Regions from separate parts of the Paenibacillus sp. FSL F4-0087 genome, predicted to be linked through region 1. Evidence: predicted binding sites of a transcription regulator. Region 1 holds the regulator's gene; the other holds the start of a gene.

Region 1 (7,096 bases):
GAGAGCTGTCGGACTCCCAACTGCATCGTCTGCTTAAACAACAACTGGTGTCAGGTAAGAGACCTGGACAAGTATCTCTCATCCAGGGAGAGCTTTCCCGATTCTTTAATAAAAAATAAGTTCGTATAACCTCGTAGGTCAGGGGAAATCCTGCTTTTGGGTAGGAGGACTCCTTGACCCGTGCAATATTCTAATGTACAAATATAACAGGCAAGCCAAATACGCAGAGAAGAAAGGGAGAGGGTATCGTGAGTTTTACTAAAGAAGACATACTACGCATCTCAAAAGAAGAAAATGTACGATTCATTCGTTTGCAATTTACCGATCTGCTTGGATCAATCAAAAACGTTGAAATTCCTGTGAGCCAACTAACCAAGGCTCTGGACAATAAAATGATGTTTGATGGTTCTTCCATTGAAGGTTACGTGCGTATCGAAGAATCTGATATGTACCTCTATCCTGATCTTGATTCTTGGCTCATTTTCCCTTGGGTAGCCGAGAACCGTGTTGCTCGACTGATTTGCGACGTATATCTTCCGGATGGTAATCCGTTTCCAGGAGATCCGCGTGGCATCTTGAAACGAAACCTGAAAGAAGCCGAAGAAATGGGATTCACTTCCTTCAACGTTGGTCCTGAACCAGAGTTCTTCTTGTTCAAAACAGACGAAAAAGGAAACCCGACTAACGAACTGAATGACCAAGGTGGATATTTCGACCTTGCGCCTACCGATCTTGGTGAAAACTGTCGTCGTGACATCGTTATCACACTTGAAGAAATGGGCTTTGAGATCGAAGCTTCCCACCATGAGGTAGCTCCAGGTCAGCATGAGATCGACTTTAAATATGCTGATGCTCTAAAAGCAGCAGACCAGATTCAAACGTTCAAACTCGTTGTTAAAACGATTGCACGTCAGCATGGTCTACATGCTACCTTTATGCCGAAACCGCTGTTTGGTATGAACGGTTCTGGTATGCACTGTAACCAATCCTTGTTCCAAGGCAAAGTGAACGCATTTGTAGACGAGTCTGACGAGCTGGGTCTGAGCAAAACTGCACGTCACTTCATGGCTGGAACTTTGAAGCATGCGCGTGCGTTTGCAGCAATTACGAACCCAACTGTGAACTCATACAAACGTCTTGTACCAGGTTATGAAGCCCCTTGTTATGTAGCATGGTCCGCCAGTAACCGTAGCCCAATGATCCGTATTCCAGCTTCCCGTGGTCTGAGTACACGTGTTGAGGTTCGTAATCCGGATCCGGCTGCTAACCCATACTTGGCTTTGGCTGTTTTATTGAAAGCAGGTCTGGACGGAATCAAACGTGAGCTTTCCTTACCTGCTCCGATTGACCGTAACATCTACATCATGTCAGAAGAAGAGCGTGTGGAAGAAGGCATTCCAAGCTTGCCGGCTGACCTGAAAGAAGCATTGAACGAATTGATCCGCAGCGAAGTTATCTGTGATGCTCTCGGCGACCACGCCCTGGCTCACTTCTACGAGCTGAAAGAAATTGAGTGGGACATGTATCGTACACAAGTCCACCAATGGGAACGCGATCAATATATTACTTTGTACTAATAGCTGAATCCCTTGGCGCTTTAGCGCTGAGGGGTTTTTCTTTTTTTTGGCGGGAGATATAAAAAAGCTAGGTAGAATAATATTCTACCTAGCTTTATATCTATAGGAACTCAGTCCTTAATTTCTGATAAGTAGTGCTCATATAACTCGTTAATTGAAGAACTAGAAAGTAAGTGAGTGACTGCTTCAATTGATTCTCTTTTCCAATCAAACCAGCGCATTTCTTTTAACTTCATGATTTCTTCTTCTGAGAAACGCTTCCTAACTTCTTTTGCAGGATTGCCACCAACTATCGTGTAAGGGGCGACATCTTTTGTTACAACTGAGCCTGCTGCAACAATCGCACCTTCACCAATGGTAACACCAGGCATAATCATTGCATTCATGCCGATCCATGCATCGCTTTCTATAATGGTATCTCCCTTGGGTGAGAAGGAATGGCTAATTTGATCAGCGAACGGATAAACAGTGATCCACTCCGCATGATGATTGTTATTTCCTCCCATAAGAATAACGACACCGGCTGCGATACATACATAATTACCAATAATCAATCGATCTATTTGCCATCCAAATTCCTCAATGGGGTTGAATAAGCTCCTGGATTTGTCATCTCCCCATAAATATCTCACACATCCGTCTTCAAAAGATGAATTGTTATCATAATAACCGGAGTAATAAGAGTAATCGCCGACTTCGATTAATGGATTGGTTACAATATCCTTTAAATACTTAATTTCAGACCAGTGATTAAATTGGTTTATATTCATTTTAGTTTCCTCGCTTCTAAGTTTTATTTCTGAGTAACTTAGAAGCGTGATGCGGTAGCCACATTCTTTAGTTTTTTTAGACGACGAATCATCTGAATCATCCTTCCTTAAGATATGAGGGCGATTATAACAATGACCTCCTTTTTTGTCAATCCTATTCTAATAAAGAGATGTCAGTGTGGATCCTCCCTCAAAGTATATATAATGAAGAAAAAATTCAGTGAGAGAAAATATAGACAGAACACGTGCCCATCATTTGGAAGGAAGGATACATTATGTTTGACTAAAACGGGGACGGGAATAAGAATGTAAAGAGGAAGCTGGCATTCGTAGCATAAGTTTTGGCATATTAGTGTTGAGGCTTTTTATGTAGTCAATAAGAAATAGAATGGTTAATTAAGATATGATCATATCGTTGAAGCGAGAGTATGTTTAAATTGTTTGCTCTGTATTTACAGTATCTATATGTTGATAGTTTCATATAATTGCGTTATAATTCATTTATGTTTTTAAAAATTAAATTTTGAACAATTAATTGGAGATGTTAATATGGAACAAGAGAAGCAACTGGTTGCCGCACAGCGGACATTTTTTTATACAGGACAAACGAAGTCTATTGAGTACCGAATTCGTGCTCTTCAGCAATTGAGACAGGGAATTGAGAAGTATCAGCAACGTATTCTTGACGCACTTCGTGCGGATCTAAATAAATCTGAAACAGAGGCTTATGGCTCTGAGATTCGGATCGTGTTAGGTGAACTGGATTTTGCATTGGAACATTTGAAGGAATGGGCTACACCAAAACCTGTACCTACAAATTCTGCTATACCCGATGGCACAAGCTTCATTTATCCTGAACCTTATGGAGTTGCTCTTATTATTGCACCATGGAACTATCCGTTCCAGCTGGCTTTCGGCCCTCTAATTGGAGCCATTGCTGCGGGTAACTGTGCCATTATAAAACCGTCAGAATTAACCCCAGCCGTGTCACGTCTAACTTATGATTTGATCCATGAGATATTTCCTAGTGAGTACATGGCAGTTATGGAAGGGGAAGTTGAGACGAGTACGGCATTGTTGAAAGAAAAGTTTGATTATATTTTCTTTACAGGCAGTACAGGTGTTGGTCGTATTGTTATGAAGGCAGCTGCTGAGCATTTGACTCCAGTTACGTTAGAACTAGGCGGTAAAAGTCCGGTCATTGTTCATCAGGATGCGGATTTGAAGCTGGCGGCTCAGCGCATTGTCCGCGGTAAATTCCTGAATGCTGGGCAAACCTGTGTTGCTCCGGATTATTTGCTTGTACACGAGCACGTACATGACAAATTACTTGAATTGATCGCTGCAGAAATTCAGGATAAATTTGGAGATGACGTGATGAAAAATGCTGATTTTCCGCACATTGTCAATGCACGTAACTTTGATCGTTTATCCGTTTTGCTCCAAGATGGCAAGGCAATAATCGGTGGGCGTTCTGAGCGTGATCAGCTGCTCATTGAACCAACAGTTCTCGGGGAATTGGATTGGAAATCCCCAGTGATGCAAGAAGAGATCTTTGGTCCAATTCTTCCTGTATTTAAGTATACCGACCTCGATCCCATGCTAGATGAGATTGTTCGTCGTCCAAAACCACTGGCATTATATCTCTTCACTCAGGATGAGGATCTGCAGAATCAGGTTCTGAATCAAGTTTCTTTTGGTGGTGGTTGTATTAATGATACCTTGTCTCATATGACATCACATTATCTCCCGTTTGGCGGCGTAGGGGAAAGTGGAATGGGTTCTTACCATGGTCAACAGAGTTTTGAAGTGTTCTCTCATCATAAAAGCATTCTTAAACGCAGCGAATAATCGACTAACGTAGAACAATATATATTGTATAAGAAAAAAAGAGGTTGTCCCGTTGAACGGGACAACCTCTTTAAGTATCTTATTGTGAGACTTCTGTAAAACTAGAATACATATTAATGAATATCACGGAAAAGGCCGATGACTTTGCCCAGGATGCTAACGTGTTTCAAACGCAACGGTTCAAAAGTCGAATTTTCCGGTTGAAGACGAATATGATCTTTCTCTTTGTAGAACGTTTTTACCGTTGCTTCATCGTCTTCAGTCATGGCTACTACGATATCGCCGTTATCTGCAGTTTGCTGCTGACGTACGATAACATAGTCTCCGTTAACAATGCCTGCTTCTACCATACTGTCTCCTACGACAGAAAGCATGAATACTTTCTGTTCGCCTACATAATGCGTGGGAAGAGGGAAGTAATCTTCGATATTTTCTGTTGCTGTGATCGGAACCCCTGCAGTAACTTTACCCACGACAGGAATGCGAGCAACGCTGTGAGCAAACTGATGTGAATGCTCTGACTCTTCCTGGCTGAGAAGTTCAATGGCTCTTGGTTTGGTTGGGTCACGTCTAATCAGACCTTTCTTCTCCAAACGATCCAGATGTCCATGTACTGTAGAGCTGGAAGCCAATCCAACGGCTTCACCAATTTCGCGTACGGAAGGAGGATACCCCTTCAACCGGACTTCATTGCGTATAAACTCCAGAATAGCCTGTTGCCTGCTGGATATCTTCGACATACCGTATCAACCCCATTTTAGTAACGTTTGGGAAAATTATAACATAGAACCTCCGTTCGTACAAACATAAGTTCTAAATAAAATGCCATAAAATCAATGTTTTTTTGCGAATTAAGATGAAAATTTTCTTTTGGTCTAATCAAATACTGCAAATGACAGTTCCCTTTTCAATAGAAGAAAGATATTGGAATGTAGGATGCAACAAAAAAAAGCGAACAATTGTTCTAAAAAGTTATTGTGCAAAACAAGTGTTCGTGTTATATTGATTTCAACGGATAGGAACAAACGTTTGGAGGTCGATATTTAATGAGATATTCTACTTATCAAAGCATTTACGAACCGGTGCGTTCAGAAGTGGTTGAAACTAACATAAGGAATTTTAAGAAGGTTTTTGTAAAAGGTAATGTCCCAACTTGGGTCTTGAAATTAATAATCGTAAGCTTAATTATACTGGTTGGATGCAGTACAGTACTCACTGTGTTCGCTGGCAATGAGAACGATTTATTGCCTGGAGGGAAGATGGCAGTTTCACAAGGAGATACACTATGGAGTATATCATTAGATCACAAACCTGAAACAATGGATACACGTGTATATATAGAAGCAATTAAGAAAGTGAATCAACTTCAGTCAACTTCAATACAAGTGGGGCAAGTCTTAATACTGCCTCAAATCACAGAATAAGACTGCATATCCACACGCACTAATGCATGTCAGCTTGACAAGCTGCCCTTATCATGTCAAAGTTAATAAGACTTTGTATTTTTGGAGGGGACAAGCTTGGATATAGATAGTCTGGTAGCACGTATTAATGAATTGGCCCGTAAGCAAAAATCCACTGGATTGACAGAGGAAGAGCTTGCAGAGCGTGCCAAGCTTAGAGAAATCTATTTGAATAACATTCGAAGCAATTTCAGACAGCAACTGGATTCGATTGAAATTGTAGATGATGAGAACGATCAGGGCCACCAAGGCAAACTCAAACATTAAGGAAACCTAATGATATCAATATGATATTTAGGTTTCTTCCTGTTATCTAGAGGTTGCAAATTATAGGGGGAAATGTTGGTTTGCAGTTATGTAAGCCGATACAAAGAACATCTAAGGGGGATTCTCATGTCGCGTTCGTTCGAGAGAACGGTTCGGAAAAATTCTAAGCAGTTGAATCAGCAACGCAAAAAAAGCGGTAAACCGATTTCCGGTACACCAGGTGAGGACGTATTTAAAGGACGCAGCCTTCTGTTTCCTATTTTTCTGATCGGACTAGCATTCCTGTACCTCTTTATGAGTACATTTCTTGTCAAAGCTCCGATGACCACTTGGGACTGGGTGACCATGTTGCTGTACGTATTTTTGGCAGTCATCTTCATGCTCCGTCGCCCTTATGTCAAAATAGGAAGTAATCGGATTTTGACGACAAAAGGGAACCGCGAGCGTTCAATTGGAGTCGATGATATCGTGAAATTCAGAATTGAGCCAGGTACGGTTGTAATTGAGCATAATGCACGAGGTAAGAGATGGGTATTTACCAAACTACTTAATCGTTATGATACCGATGCAATCACTGAACGTCTTCTGAAATTCGCCAAAGCACATCAGATCACCGTGGAAACATACGAGAAAAAGTAATTATTGCATAAAGGGGAAGATGACCGAAATGGCGTTAAAAGCGATTTTGTTCGACCTAGATGATACTTTACTGTGGGATGAGCGCAGTGTTCGAGAAGCCTTCCATGAGACTTGCCTGATTGCAGCTCAAGAGACGGGTATTAAACCCGAAGACCTTGAAGAGGCTGTTCGTAATGAGGCACGTAATCTGTATGAATCTTATGAAACTTTTTCGTTTACCAAAATGATTGGGATTAACCCGTTTGAAGGTCTTTGGGCTAACTTCACAGGTGGCGATCAGCCGGAGTTTCGCCAGTTGGAGCAACTTGCACCCGCATATCGTAAAGAGTCATGGCGTCGCGGCTTGTTAAAATTGGGTGTTGATCGTGAAGATCTGGCGGAACGACTTGCCTCACAATTTGGGGCTGAGCGGAGATTAAGACCCCATGTCTATGAAGAAACGATGGAAACATTGAGTCATCTGCAAGGGAAGTTTAAGCTTTTGCTTTTAACCAACGGCTGTCCTGCTTTACAACAAGAGAAACTTGAT
Region 2 (7,096 bases), 5.2 Mb from region 1:
CAAGCCGCCCGGTAGAGCGCAGTAACCGCTGGATGTCTGTTGCGCTGATGTGGACTTTTCCGGTATTAATTCTTGTGCTGTTGTACGTGTATGTAGTGATGAACAAAGATGATTCGGATACACAAGGGCTGGATCAGACGAAGATCACAGACAGCCAGCAGCAACCTCAAGATAAACCGGATGAGCCTACAGATAATGGCCAAGCTTCTAATCCTCCAGCTAATGAACCAGGTAGCGGAGAAACGAATGAAGGCGAAGCAGGCGGTAACGGTGGCGGAACAGCAGAGGGGCAGCCTGACGGACAAACTGACGGACAAACTGACGGACAGACGGATGGTCAAACAACGGGTGAAAATGAAGAGAACCCAACAGACAATCAGCCAGCTTCTGTAACTGTTGCTGAAGACGGAAAATCAGGCAATATTACGAACTTCAAAGTGAACGGCAGTGCAGGGCAGCCTGTGACGGTTACAATTAAAGCAACGGGGCATAGTTGGCTGGAAGTATACAAGGGCGAGAACTCTAGTGGCGAGAAGTTGGAATACGGCAACACCGCTGAGGGAGACAGTTATACTTTTGAATTGGACAGTGCAGGAATGTACATTAAGTCCGGTTACGCTGCAGCGACCACAATTGAGGTTGCAGGGCAGGTTGTGACAGACGGGAAAGCGACGAACCGCATTCGGTTAAGACTTGGTGAGGATACGTCCTCCACTGGTACTGAAGGCACAACGACGAATGAAACAGGAAGCAATACGGAAGGAAGCACCGGCACTAGCGGCGAATAACCAAAGTTTCTGCGGGAGACACTAACCTTGTCTTCAACTTGCAGTCAACTTTTGGTGAAGTGAGGTGGATGGCTGTGACAGTCAGCTGGATCGTAACAGGTTTGGGGATCATTGTCAGCCTCCTGGGTTATTACTTGACTCCAACTGCTTGGGGTTACGGAATTTTGGGTTTTGGACTTGCACATGTACTTCTGGGTGTGCTTGACATGTTCAGACAACCTAATCGCAGCCGTTATTAGAAGGACAGCCGCACAAAAAGCATTTTTGGCAACCATCATAAGTGGCAGCCAAAAATGCTTTTTTATTTTGAAAAACCTCATAAAATTAGACTTTTGCTTGGCGTATCCTCTATAATGTTACAGAACATATGATTAACTGAAAGGGTGACTGGTTTGAGTTCAGAAAATTCATTTGATATCGTGTCCAAAATGGACTTGCAGGAATTGACAAATGCCGTTACACAAACGGAAAAGGAAATTGGCACGCGTTATGACTTCAAGGGCAGCAAGAGCAGTCTGAAACTGGATAAGGATGCGTTAACGATCGTATCTGATGATGAGACCAAACTCAAGGCTGTTATCGATGTATTACAATCCAAGATGGCTAAGCGGGGTTTACCTCTAAAAAACATTGATTATGCAAAAGTAGAACCAGCTTCTTCAGGTACAGTCCGCCAGCGTTTGAATTTCAAGCAGGGGATTGATCAGGATATCGCTAAAAAAATTAATATTCTGATTCGTGACTCTAAGATGAAGGTGAAGAGTCAGATTCAGGGAGATCAGCTCCGGGTAACAGGTAAAAGTAAGAATGATTTGCAAGCAGTTATGCAGTTGTTGAACGGTGCCAATCTACCTCTGGATCTGCAATATACAAACTTTAAGTAATATCTCCTCTTTGTAGCAAGGTATGTTTTTTGACACTACAATTGGCGTATATTATACTAAGTGTGCATTGCTGGCAGATAAGCATCAAAGCCCAGTCATCATCGTTTGCTGACTTTGTGAAAAGCAGTACATCTTCTGAAAGTCACCGGAACGTTAAAACGGTTTTGCGTTTGAACGGTTGACTTTATTTTTTGCGTTTTTACATAGTGAGAGCACTTTAGTGCTGATTGACAGTGAAACTGTACATTTCATGTTCCGGATGATGAATACGGGATTAAGATGAATGTTTGGAGTAATGGAGGATAAGAGGGAGGGCGTCTTGTGAATTTACCCAACCGGATTACGCTTGCACGAATTTGCTTAATCCCTTTTTTGATGGTGTTCCTGCTCGTAGATTTTCCGTTTTATCCAGAGCCGTTGCAATTGGGAAGTTTATCACTTCCGTATAATCAGTTGATTGCTGCTGTCATTTTTATCATTGCAGCAAGCACGGATGGAATTGATGGCTATCTGGCGCGGAAAAATAATATGGTCACCAACCTAGGGAAATTGCTTGATCCGCTGGCTGACAAGTTGTTGGTTACTGCGGTGCTGATTTCACTTGTGGAAATGGGCAAGTTGGATTCCTGGATTGCTGTGGTCATTATTAGTCGTGAGTTTGCGGTTACCGGCTTGCGTCAGATTGCATTATTGGATGGTTCGGTTGTTGCAGCAAGTGCCTGGGGCAAACTGAAAACCGTCGTGCAAATTGTGGCGATTGTGCTGCTGTTGTTGAATAATTTCCCGTTCTCATTTACGGGTATTCACATGGACGTTATTGCCGTTTGGGCTGCAGCGATCATTACAATTTGGTCAGGTATTGATTACTTTATCAAAAACAAAAATTTGCTTCATTTATCAAAAGCGTAACGTTTGAGGTTAAATGGGTAAGCATGAAGAAATCATTTGTACGAAGGGCAATAGGAAATTATCCTATTGCCCTTTGATCACTCACCACGTGTACAGGAGGATGCTGAATGAAGGCAGAAATCATTGCAGTTGGCACAGAATTGTTGCTTGGACAAATTGTGAATACCAATGCCCGATATCTATCCCGTGAATTGGCTGCGATCGGGATTGATGTATATTTCCAAACGGTGGTTGGTGATAACCTTAATCGACTAAGTGACGCTATTCGCATCGCCCAGGGTCGTGCAGACGTCATTTTATTTTCCGGGGGCATCGGTCCCACACAGGATGATCTGACCAAGGATGCGATCGCGGCGGTCTTGAACCGCAAGCTGCATATAGATCGAATGGCTATGGACAAAATCGAGAGCTTCTTCAGAGATCGTAATGTGGACATGACCGAAAATAATCGCCGTCAGGCGATCGTTATAGAAGGTGGGACACCGCTGGCGAACGAAACAGGCCTTGCCGCAGGAAATGCGATTTCCGACAATGGCAAACATTATGTAGTGATGCCTGGACCGCCGAAAGAGCTGATTCCAATGTTTGAACAGGAAGTTAAACCTTGGCTGTTCCAGCATGTACTAACAGAAGAAATGCCGATTTACTCAAAAATGCTGAAGTTTGCAGGGATCGGAGAATCGGCATTGGAAGACCGACTCCTGGATCTGATTGATACGCAGACAGATCCAACGATTGCTCCTTATGCCAGTGAGGGAGAAGTTACGGTACGTGTATCTACAAAGGCTCCAAGTGAGAGTGAGGCGAAGCTGAAGCTGGACGCAATGGAAGTTCAGATCCGGGAACGATTGCCAGAGCATCTCTACGCGAACGAGGATGTGCCTATAGAGTACACAATTGTAACGATGATGTCTGATATGGGTCTGACCCTTAGCGCGGCTGAGAGCTGCACAGGAGGGCTCGTCATGCAAAGTCTGACGTCAGTCCCTGGCAGTGCTTCGATGCTTAAGGGTGGAATAGTATGTTACTCCAATGAAATTAAGGAGAAGCTGCTCCATGTGCCACATGCCTACCTAGAAGGTGAAGATGCACCGGGCGCAGTGAGTCCGGAAGTCGCCAAAGTGCTGGCAGAACAGATTCGCATGATTGGGGATGCCGACTTCGGTCTGTCGGTTACAGGTGTAGCGGGACCTGGTTATTCTGAACGCAAACCACCAGGACTTGTTTTCATCGCTCTGGCTCAACGTGGTAAAGAGACAGAAATTCATGAACTGCGCATTAATGGCAATCGGGAGACGGTGCGGATCCGTTCAGCGAAGGCGATTCTTTACCGTTTGTGGCGCAAACTTGTGGAGATGGACTAGTTCATAGCTCGGATTGCATTTGCTAAGGCAAGCAAGTATAATAAAGGAAGACGGAAGAACCGTAGAATCAGGCTTTACAGCCTTGTTTACGGTTCTTTTTTCTGTTTAATGGAAAGTTTGCTTGAGGAAGAGGCGCCTCGGCCTTCACAAAAAAAACGAATGTATGTTCGAAAAAAAGCTTGGCAAACGTGTTAAAACAAGGTATCATTATCTTATAAACAGTAAAGGGTGTGAGCTTATTGTCAGACCGTCGTGCCGCGCTTGATATGGCGCTCCGTCAAATAGAGAAGCAATTTGGTAAAGGATCCATCATGAAACTGGGTGAGTCGACTCATATGCAAGTGGAAATCATACCCAGCGGTTCCTTAGCTCTGGATATTGCATTAGGAACAGGCGGCTTGCCTAAAGGCCGTATTGTTGAAATATATGGACCAGAATCTTCCGGTAAAACAACTGTAGCATTGCATGCGATTGCTGAAGTACAACGGGTGGGTGGACAAGCTGCATTTATCGATGCAGAGCATGCTCTTGACCCGCAATACGCAAGCAAACTGGGTGTTAACATTGATGAGTTGCTTCTGTCTCAGCCAGATACGGGTGAGCAAGGGCTTGAAATTGCAGAAGCGCTTGTACGTAGTGGAGCTGTAGATATTGTCGTTATTGACTCGGTTGCTGCATTGGTACCAAAAGCGGAAATTGAAGGCGAAATGGGTGATTCCCATGTCGGTTTGCAAGCACGTCTGATGTCTCAGGCGCTGCGTAAACTGTCTGGTGCAATCAGCAAATCCAAAACCATCGCAATCTTCATCAACCAGCTTCGTGAAAAAGTCGGTGTTATGTTTGGTAACCCGGAGACAACACCTGGTGGTCGTGCCCTGAAATTCTACTCTACAGTACGTCTGGATGTACGTCGTATTGAGAGTATTAAATCAGGCAATGACATCATCGGTAACCGTACTCGTATCAAAGTTGTAAAAAACAAAGTGGCACCACCGTTTAAACAAGCGGAAGTGGACATTATGTACGGTGAAGGTATTTCGAGAGAAGGCAGTATCATTGATATTGGTACAGAGCTGGACATCGTGAACAAAAGTGGTGCGTGGTACTCTTACGAAGGCGAGCGTTTAGGTCAAGGACGTGAGAACGCCAAGCAGTTCATGAAAGAGCATCAAGATATTGCTCAAGTAATCGAGCAAAAAATCCGTGTAGCCAGCAACTTGACTACTGCAGTTCCTGTGCCTACGACTGAAGATCAACAAAAAGAAGCGGCAGAAGAACAAGAATTGTTTGAAATTAACGAGTAATGCTCTGAATCCCCGAAACTTGTCTGAGTGATCTTGGCTCGATCTAGATCTAGGCTAATGGGGTAAGGTGTGCGCTCGCGCTGTCCAACAGCCTCTGTCCGAATGGGCAGGGGCTGTTAGTACGTTTTCTGTTAGGGAGAGGCCGGACATTGTTTCCGGCCTTTTGTATTACATCTGGTGTCTCTGTGAAATTACGCTCTAAACGTATGCAGTTTATCTGTGTTATCTCCGTCGGAGATCTGCTAATCGGATTCAAGAAAGTCTTTTGTTTTGTTCTGTGCTATCAGTAGACACCAGGTGATACAAGTATCAAATGATGTGGAAGGGGAGACCGAAATGGATCAACATGAAGATGATTTATATGAAGAAGCCAAGCTGGAGGGAATCTCCCAATTCCCGGATAACGAAGAACTTATCATTACACGAGTTGAACGAACGAAGAGCAGGGAAGCTCGTTACCGAATTACCTTTGGTTTATATTCAATTACGGTGCTTGAAGATGTAATGATTAAATATCGGATGACCCGGGGAAATACGTTTCTGAAAAAGGACTTGGAAGATATCATTATTGCTGACGAGCGACAGCGGACGTATGTGCAGTCTTTGCGATATCTGGAGCATAAACCCCGCACACGCCACGAATTAAGTCAGAAGCTGCGTCAGAAAGAGTTTGCTGCATCGTTGATTGAAGAGGCCCTGGATCGGCTTGAGCGGGAGAACTTGGTCGATGACGAACTGTTTGCGAAGGAATGGACTCGTCAGCGTATGGAGGGCCAGCGGAAGGGAAAACTGTGGATAAGGCAAGAGCTGCGTCAGAAGGGCATTGCCAATGAGCTAATTGCTGAAGCGCTGGAAGGTGTAAGTACAGATGCGGAATATGAGACGGCTCTAACCGCCGGACGCAAAAAATGGAATCAGGTCAAAGGAGACATCCAGGAGAAGAAACGTAAAACGCTTCCCTTCTTGATGCGACGAGGTTTTTCCATGGATATGGTGCGTCGGGTCGTGAATTGTTTAATTGAAGAAGACGAGGCTAAAGACCTCGAAGATGACGAAGCGTTGTTATGGGATTAGCAGACTGGACCCACTATACTGCATTCTCTTGACAATTTCTTTCGTCAAATACTAAAATGGACATGAGTCTGTAAGAAATGGACAACCCTTTTTCCTTCCAAAAAAGCGGTTTCTGTTTTTTAAGATTTATACCATTCATGATTATGGGTTCGCTGGAAACGGTGAATAGTACATGGAAGCATGTACATGTGAAATGAAAATCGGCGGGGGATCGCCGTGAGTATTCGTTATTCCCAAAAATATGTAAGGCTTGAAAACAACAAATTGACCCAAGGAGTGCCTTGGAGGAACCAACGAGGAGGTGAACAGTATGGACATCGTAATCACGATCGTTCTCGTTGTGGCCGCGCTCGTTATTGGGTTCGGAGTAGGGTATTTTATTCGCAAATCTCTTGCAGAGGCTAAAATCTCCAGTGCGGAACAAGCTGCCGTGCAAATCGTGGAGAACGCGAAGAAAGAGGCAGAGGCACTGAAGAAAGAAACGGTGCTGGAAGCGAAGGACGAAATCCATCGCATTCGCGCCGAAGCTGAAAAAGACACTCGTGAACGTCGGAACGAAATTCAACGACAAGAAAGACGATTGTTGCAAAAAGAAGAGTCGCTGGATAAAAAATTGGAATCACTCGAACGTAAAGAAGAGCAAGTGGCTAACAAAGAGAAACGAATTGATGAGACACAGCAGCAGATCGAGATGATCTACAAAAACCAGGTGACGGAGCTGGAGCGCATATCCAACCTCACTATGGAAGACGCACGCAGTATCATACTGTCCA

The links. Region 1 encodes LexA, which represses DNA repair genes until DNA is damaged. Its sites were predicted from a motif close to CGAACATATGTTCG; they were not measured.
Region 2: recA (recombinase RecA) is a predicted target of LexA. The motif match lies at 4,102-4,115, and genes of this name have one in related genera.

The regions. Positions count from the first base shown of each region.
Region 1 is NZ_JBBODJ010000001.1:5,408,232-5,415,327, forward strand. Features, by position in the region: gene MHB84_RS24905 (MerR family transcriptional regulator) at 1-119, shown strand, start outside; gene glnA (type I glutamate--ammonia ligase) at 249-1,577, shown strand; gene MHB84_RS24915 (CatB-related O-acetyltransferase) at 1,688-2,347, opposite strand; gene MHB84_RS24920 (aldehyde dehydrogenase) at 2,897-4,198, shown strand; gene lexA (transcriptional repressor LexA) at 4,312-4,938, opposite strand; gene MHB84_RS24930 (LysM peptidoglycan-binding domain-containing protein) at 5,245-5,622, shown strand; gene MHB84_RS24935 (DUF896 domain-containing protein) at 5,719-5,928, shown strand; gene MHB84_RS24940 (hypothetical protein) at 6,055-6,567, shown strand; gene MHB84_RS24945 (HAD family hydrolase) at 6,596-7,096, shown strand, end outside.
Region 2 is NZ_JBBODJ010000001.1:227,366-234,461, reverse strand. Features, by position in the region: gene MHB84_RS01175 (helix-turn-helix domain-containing protein) at 1-788, shown strand, start outside; gene MHB84_RS01170 (hypothetical protein) at 827-1,027, shown strand; gene MHB84_RS01165 (YajQ family cyclic di-GMP-binding protein) at 1,181-1,672, shown strand; gene pgsA (CDP-diacylglycerol--glycerol-3-phosphate 3-phosphatidyltransferase) at 1,994-2,581, shown strand; gene MHB84_RS01155 (competence/damage-inducible protein A) at 2,689-3,945, shown strand; gene recA (recombinase RecA) at 4,185-5,249, shown strand; gene MHB84_RS01145 (regulatory protein RecX) at 5,586-6,323, shown strand; gene rny (ribonuclease Y) at 6,634-7,096, shown strand, end outside.